One region of the Psychrobacillus sp. FSL H8-0484 genome, then DNA from elsewhere that is predicted to be linked to it. Evidence: a T-box and tRNA genes for the amino acid it is inferred to sense, from the RefSeq annotation. Region 1 holds a T-box; the other regions hold tRNA genes.
The links. The T-box of region 1 lies ahead of thrS (threonine--tRNA ligase). A T-box ahead of a tRNA ligase gene usually reads a tRNA of that ligase, here a tRNA-Thr.
Positions count from the first base shown of each region.

Region 2: it encodes a tRNA-Thr, which carries the amino acid that the T-box ahead of thrS (threonine--tRNA ligase) is inferred to sense. The anticodon was not compared.
Region 3: it encodes a tRNA-Thr, which carries the amino acid that the T-box ahead of thrS (threonine--tRNA ligase) is inferred to sense. The anticodon was not compared.

Region 1 covers NZ_JBBOSZ010000001.1:3,855,492-3,857,788, reverse strand. Annotated here, with positions in the region: gene MHH81_RS18980 (hypothetical protein) at 1-44, opposite strand, end outside; T-box leader at 288-518, shown strand; T-box leader at 561-790, shown strand; T-box leader at 835-1,060, shown strand; gene thrS (threonine--tRNA ligase) at 1,108-2,297, shown strand, end outside.
Region 2 covers NZ_JBBOSZ010000001.1:3,339,062-3,341,358, forward strand. Annotated here, with positions in the region: tRNA gene MHH81_RS16365 (tRNA-Leu) at 232-314, opposite strand; tRNA gene MHH81_RS16370 (tRNA-Cys) at 342-415, opposite strand; tRNA gene MHH81_RS16375 (tRNA-Gly) at 424-498, opposite strand; tRNA gene MHH81_RS16380 (tRNA-Gln) at 506-577, opposite strand; tRNA gene MHH81_RS16385 (tRNA-His) at 579-654, opposite strand; tRNA gene MHH81_RS16390 (tRNA-His) at 689-764, opposite strand; tRNA gene MHH81_RS16395 (tRNA-Trp) at 789-862, opposite strand; tRNA gene MHH81_RS16400 (tRNA-Tyr) at 874-957, opposite strand; tRNA gene MHH81_RS16405 (tRNA-Thr) at 967-1,042, opposite strand; tRNA gene MHH81_RS16410 (tRNA-Phe) at 1,050-1,125, opposite strand; tRNA gene MHH81_RS16415 (tRNA-Asp) at 1,147-1,222, opposite strand; tRNA gene MHH81_RS16420 (tRNA-Met) at 1,226-1,302, opposite strand; tRNA gene MHH81_RS16425 (tRNA-Val) at 1,332-1,407, opposite strand; tRNA gene MHH81_RS16430 (tRNA-Glu) at 1,440-1,514, opposite strand; tRNA gene MHH81_RS16435 (tRNA-Ser) at 1,538-1,629, opposite strand; tRNA gene MHH81_RS16440 (tRNA-Asn) at 1,635-1,709, opposite strand; rRNA gene rrf (5S ribosomal RNA) at 1,720-1,835, opposite strand; rRNA gene MHH81_RS16450 (23S ribosomal RNA) at 1,962-2,297, opposite strand, start outside.
Region 3 covers NZ_JBBOSZ010000001.1:3,029,040-3,031,336, forward strand. Annotated here, with positions in the region: tRNA gene MHH81_RS14760 (tRNA-Ile) at 1-61, opposite strand, end outside; tRNA gene MHH81_RS14765 (tRNA-Met) at 68-141, opposite strand; tRNA gene MHH81_RS14770 (tRNA-Ala) at 170-245, opposite strand; tRNA gene MHH81_RS14775 (tRNA-Pro) at 261-337, opposite strand; tRNA gene MHH81_RS14780 (tRNA-Arg) at 345-421, opposite strand; tRNA gene MHH81_RS14785 (tRNA-Leu) at 443-531, opposite strand; tRNA gene MHH81_RS14790 (tRNA-Gly) at 547-621, opposite strand; tRNA gene MHH81_RS14795 (tRNA-Leu) at 639-723, opposite strand; tRNA gene MHH81_RS14800 (tRNA-Lys) at 747-819, opposite strand; tRNA gene MHH81_RS14805 (tRNA-Thr) at 828-903, opposite strand; tRNA gene MHH81_RS14810 (tRNA-Val) at 917-992, opposite strand; rRNA gene rrf (5S ribosomal RNA) at 1,039-1,154, opposite strand; rRNA gene MHH81_RS14820 (23S ribosomal RNA) at 1,279-2,297, opposite strand, start outside.

The DNA.
Region 1 (2,297 bases):
AATCCAACTTCACAAGCAATAATCGTCCAAGCAATAAAATTCAATACAGCACCTCTTTATGTGTAGAAGATTTATTACTATAAGTATAATCTATTAGAAAATGGAATGTCTCTCATAAAAGTAAGAATAATGAAATAAAAAAGATAGTTTGGAAGCGATGCAGTTGTATTGAGAAAGACAATCGTATTTGTTTGGAAAGATCGGGCTGTTCCCGTTACCCAAAAAAATAGAAAAGTGTTGACCATTCGGAATCTATTGAATATAATAGAAAAAATATTTATAAAGCATTGAAAGCGAAGAAAAGGACACGAATCATTATTTATTTCTTATCAGAGAACAGGGTGAATGGCTGAGAGCCCTGAAGAAAAAAGAATGATTTACCACCTTGGAGCTATTATGGGGAAAGCGAAACTGTGATTATCCATAATCGGGAGAACCCGTTATCTTTTTTATGAGAGCAATACGATTTTTTTGTATTGCAAAATTAGGGTGGAACCACGACCACACTCGTCCCTTTACTGGGATGGGTGTGGTCTTTTTGTATTTAAAATAAATAAAGTAAATAAGCGAAGAACAGGACATGAATTATCTAATATTTTCTTATCAGAGAACAGGGTGAAATGCTGAGAGCCCTGAAGAAAAAAAGATGATTTACCACCTGGGAGCTATTATGGGGAAAGCGAAACTGTGATTATCCATAATCGGGAGAACCCGTTATCTTTTTATGAGAGCAGTACGATTTTTTGTATTGCAAAATTAGGGTGGAACCACGACCACACTCGTCCCTTTACTGGGATGGGTGTGGTCTTTTTGTATTTAAAAATAAATATAGTAAAATAAGCGAAGAACAGGACATGAATTATCTAATATTTTCTTATCAGAGAACAGGGTGTAATGCTGAGAGCCCTGAAGAAAAAAAGATGATTTACCACCTGGGAGCTATTATGGTGAAAGCAAAACTGTGATTATCCATAATCGGGAAAACCGTTATCTATTATGAGCGCAATGCATCTTTGTGTTGCAAAATTAGGGTGGAACCACGACCACACTCGTCCCTTTACTGGGATGGGTGTGGTCTTTTTTAATATAAATTTAGGAGGAATTAAAATGTCAGCAAAAGCAGAAGAAAGAATAAGTCATCAGAAGTTAGGTCAACAATTAGAGTTATTTATGTCTAGTGAAGAAGCACCGGGAATGCCGTTTTATTTGCCGAAGGGCATGGTGTTGCGCAATGAGCTTGAAAATTTATGGAGAATTAAGCATCAAAGGGCGGGATACCAAGAAATTAAAACTCCCATTATGATGAAGCAAGAACTTTGGGAGCAATCAGGTCATTGGGATCATTACCATGAAAATATGTATTTCTCCAATGTCGATGAACAAAAATATGCGATTAAACCAATGAGCTGCCCAGGTGCACTACTCATTTTCAACAGTAAGAGAAGGAGTTATAGAGAGTTGCCTGTTCGTTATGCAGAGCTTGGCTTAGTTCACCGTCATGAGTTATCTGGATCGTTAAATGGCCTTTTAAGAGTTCGTGCATTTACACAGGATGATGCGCATCTTTTCGTGAGGGAAGATCAGATCGAAAGTGAAATAGATAAAGTGCTCGATTTAGTAGATGAATTTTATTCAGAGTTTGGTTTTAGTTACAAAATAGAGCTCTCCACTCGACCAGCAGATTTCATGGGTTCGGTCGAAGTCTGGGATCAAGCAGAGCAAGCACTTGAATCAGTATTAAAGAAAAAACAGCTAGATTATCAAGTAAATGAAGGAGACGGGGCATTCTACGGACCGAAAATCGATTTTCATATTTTAGATTCACTTGGACGCAGCTGGCAATGTGGCACAGTGCAACTAGATTTCCAAATGCCTGAAAAGTTTAGCTGTCAATATATTGATGAGGACAATCAATTGAAACAACCAATAATGATTCACCGAGCGATTTATGGATCTATCGAACGTTTCATAGCAATTCTGTTAGAACATTTCCAAGGGAGTTTCCCTCTTTGGTTAGCACCTGTTCAAGTGAAAATTTTACCAATCGCAGATGCGCATGTTTCGTATGCAGAAGAAGTAAAACGCAAGCTTGAACAAGATGGATATCGAGTAGAAATTGATAATCGAGTGGAGAAAATCGGCTTGAAAATTCGAGAAGCCGCACTCCAAAAGCATCCATATATGCTGATTGTGGGAGATCAAGAAATGGAGAAAGATGTGGTCTCTGTGAGAAAACATAAAGTAGGTAGTATTGGGGAAATGAACATGAGTGAGTTAATTGAGCATTTAAAAGTTGA
Region 2 (2,297 bases), 520 kb from region 1:
AGAAGTAGAATGTAAAGAAAGCAATGATGCTTTAAATAATATTCGTTTGCTTGGAATGCTTTTAGACCATAAGTTTTCAAGTTCAGTCGCTCTCAAATTGTACTATTTTAAAAACACAATATAACTCACAATTTATTGTTTTTGATTGTCTATAAAAAAATAAGACGGGTTAGGAAACCCGTCTTATTTTTTACGATTATAGAATTTTATAAACTTTGTGTATAACGTTGATACCGGTGGCCGGGGTCGAACCGGCACATCCAGAGGATACGGGATTTTGAGTCCCGCGCGTCTGCCAATTCCGCCACACCGGCAAAAATACTAGGCAGTTATTTAAAAATTGGAGGCGGCAACCGGATTTGAACCGGTGATAAAGGTGTTGCAGACCTGTGCCTTACCACTTGGCTATGCCGCCATATAAATTGGAGCGGAAGACGAGGTTCGAACTCGCGACCCCCACCTTGGCAAGGTGGTGTTCTACCACTGAACTACTTCCGCAAATAAACTGGGGTACCTGGATTCGAACCAGGGCATGACGGAATCAAAATCCGTTGCCTTACCGCTTGGCTATACCCCAATGGGGCGACTGATGGGAATTGAACCCACGAATGCCGGAATCACAATCCGGTGCGTTAACCACTTCGCCACAACCGCCACAAATAAAAAAAGAGTTAACAAATTAGGAATATGGGGCGACTGATGGGAATTGAACCCACGAATGCCGGAATCACAATCCGGTGCGTTAACCACTTCGCCACAACCGCCATTATTCAAGTTAACTTTATAGTTGGCAGGGGCAGTAGGAATCGAACCCACATCAAAGGTTTTGGAGACCTCTATTCTACCGTTAAACTATGCCCCTAAAATAAAAACTGGTGGAGGGGGACGGATTCGAACCGCCGAACCCTAAGGAGCGGATTTACAGTCCGCCGCGTTTAGCCACTTCGCTACCCCTCCACTAAACAGTGGTGCCGAAAAGAGGACTTGAACCCCCAACCTACTGATTACAAGTCAGTTGCTCTACCAATTGAGCTATTTCGGCGTATATATGGTGGCTCAGGACGGAATCGAACCGCCGACACAAGGATTTTCAGTCCTTTGCTCTACCGACTGAGCTACTGAGCCACATATGTATTTTTTAAAAAATGGCGGTCCCGACCGGGATCGAACCGGCGATCTCCTGCGTGACAGGCAGGCATGTTAACCGCTACACCACGGGACCATTTGGTTGCGGGGACAGGATTTGAACCTGTGACCTTCGGGTTATGAGCCCGACGAGCTACCGAACTGCTCCACCCCGCGATAATAATATAATGAACTGTTTAAAATAATGGTGGAGGATGACGGGCTCGAACCGCCGACCCTCTGCTTGTAAGGCAGATGCTCTCCCAGCTGAGCTAATCCTCCAAAATGCTGGTTTTATTCTTTTGAAAAATAAATGGTGACCCCTACGGGATTCGAACCCGTGTTACCGCCGTGAAAGGGCGGTGTCTTAACCGCTTGACCAAGGGGCCATTATGTAGTAATGAAAGTTATCTGGCGGAGAGCAAGGGATTTGAACCCTTGAGACAGTGTTACCCGCCTACACGATTTCCAATCGTGCTCCTTCGGCCACTCGGACAGCTCTCCAAAAATGGCTCCGAAGGTAGGACTCGAACCTACGACCAATCGATTAACAGTCGATTGCTCTACCACTGAGCTACTTCGGAATGTTATTATGCCCAGCGACGTCCTACTCTTGCAGGGGGAAACCCCCAACTACCATCGGCGATGAAGAGCTTAACTTCCGTGTTCGGTATGGGAACGGGTGTGACCTCTTCTCCATCATCACTAGACATATTAATTTGAAAGACAAGATTTATTATATCATAACTATAACTTTATTGCAATAGTTTTTTTAAAAAAATCTTTTTTATTCTTTCAAAACTGGATAAAAGACATTGAATTCTTCAAATTCTATTTTGGTTAAGTCCTCGATCGATTAGTATTCGTCAGCTGCACGTGTCGCCACGCTTCCACCCCGAACCTATCTACCTCATCGTCTTTGAGGGATCTTACTTACTTGCGTAATGGGAAATCTCATCTTGAGGGGGGCTTCGTGCTTAGATGCTTTCAGCACTTATCCCGTCCACACATAGCTACCCAGCGATGCTCTTGGCAGAACAACTGGTACACCAGCGGTGTGTCCATCCCGGTCCTCTCGTACTAAGGACAGCTCCTCTCAAATTTCCTACGCCCACGACGGATAGGGACCGAACTGTCTCACGACGTTCTGAACCCAGCTCGCGTACCGCTTT
Region 3 (2,297 bases), 830 kb from region 1:
ACTCGAACCTGCGACCGGACGGTTATGAGCCGTCTGCTCTAACCAACTGAGCTAAAGGTCCTTAAGATGGCGGCAGAGGGAGTCGAACCCACGACCTTTCGGGTATGAACCGAATGCTCTAGCCAGCTGAGCTACGCCGCCATGATATTTTTTATAATTTAATATTATTTGGTGGAGCCTAGCGGGATCGAACCGCTGACCTCCTGCGTGCAAGGCAGGCGCTCTCCCAGCTGAGCTAAGGCCCCAAATGTAATAATAACTGGTCGGGAAGACAGGATTCGAACCTGCGACCCCTTGGTCCCAAACCAAGTGCTCTACCAAGCTGAGCTACTTCCCGATATATATGGCGCGCCCGGCAGGAGTCGAACCCACAACCTTCTGATCCGTAGTCAGACGCTCTATCCAATTGAGCTACGGGCGCTTAAATTCTTTTTTTAAAAAATGGTGCCGAGGACCGGAATCGAACCGGTACGGTAGTCACCTACCGCAGGATTTTAAGTCCTGTGCGTCTGCCAGTTCCGCCACCCCGGCACTTAAATGAATCTTTGGAGCGGAAGACGAGGTTCGAACTCGCGACCCCCACCTTGGCAAGGTGGTGTTCTACCACTGAACTACTTCCGCTCGGTTATTAAATTAAATGGTGCGGGTGAAGGGAGTCGAACCCCCACGCCTTGCGGCGCTAGATCCTAAGTCTAGTGCGTCTGCCAGTTCCGCCACACCCGCATACATAATTCACTTAAAAGTGATGAGCCATGTAGGATTCGAACCTACGACCCTCTGATTAAAAGTCAGATGCTCTACCAACTGAGCTAATGGCTCGAAAGAAATGGTGCCGGAGAAAGGACTTGAACCCTCAACCTACTGATTACAAGTCAGTTGCTCTACCAGTTGAGCTACTCCGGCAGGAGTAAATATATGGTGGAGGATGACGGGCTCGAACCGCCGACCCTCTGCTTGTAAGGCAGATGCTCTCCCAGCTGAGCTAATCCTCCTGGGTAATATAATTCATAACAAGTTACTATTATGTACTTATCGCAAGCCCAGCGACGTCCTACTCTTGCAGGGGGAAACCCCCAACTACCATCGGCGCTGAAGAGCTTAACTTCCGTGTTCGGTATGGGAACGGGTGTGACCTCTTCGCCATCATCACTAGACTTGAATAATTAATGAAAGACAAGTTTTATTATAACAACTGTGTAGAAAATTACAAGTATTTTTTTAAAATAAAATTATTCTTTCAAAACTGGATAAAAGACATTGAATTCTGTAAATTCTAATTTGGTTAAGTCCTCGATCGATTAGTATTCGTCAGCTGCACGTGTCGCCACGCTTCCACCCCGAACCTATCTACCTCATCGTCTTTGAGGGATCTTACTTACTTGCGTAATGGGAAATCTCATCTTGAGGGGGGCTTCGTGCTTAGATGCTTTCAGCACTTATCCCGTCCACACATAGCTACCCAGCGATGCTCTTGGCAGAACAACTGGTACACCAGCGGTGTGTCCATCCCGGTCCTCTCGTACTAAGGACAGCTCCTCTCAAATTTCCTACGCCCACGACGGATAGGGACCGAACTGTCTCACGACGTTCTGAACCCAGCTCGCGTACCGCTTTAATGGGCGAACAGCCCAACCCTTGGGACCGACTACAGCCCCAGGATGCGATGAGCCGACATCGAGGTGCCAAACCTCCCCGTCGATGTGGACTCTTGGGGGAGATAAGCCTGTTATCCCCGGGGTAGCTTTTATCCGTTGAGCGATGGCCCTTCCATGCGGAACCACCGGATCACTAAGCCCGTCTTTCGACCCTGCTCGACTTGTAGGTCTCGCAGTCAAGCTCCCTTCTGCCTTTACACTCTTCGAATGATTTCCAACCATTCTGAGGGAACCTTTGGGCGCCTCCGTTACACTTTAGGAGGCGACCGCCCCAGTCAAACTACCCGCCTGACACTGTCTCCTACCCGGGTTACGGGTATGGGTTAGAATTTCAATACAACCAGGGCAGTATCCCACCGACGCCTCCTCCGAAGCTGGCGCTCCGGGCTCTAAGGCTCCTGCCTATCCTGTACAAGTTGCACCAAAATTCAATATCAAGCTATAGTAAAGCTCCACGGGGTCTTTCCGTCCTGTCGCGGGTAACCTGCATCTTCACAGGTACTATAATTTCACCGAGTCTCTCGTTGAGACAGTGCCCAGATCGTTACGCCTTTCGTGCGGGTCGGAACTTACCCGACAAGGAATTTCGCTACCTTAGGACCGTTATAGTTACGGCCGCCGTTTACTGGGGCTTCAATTCGC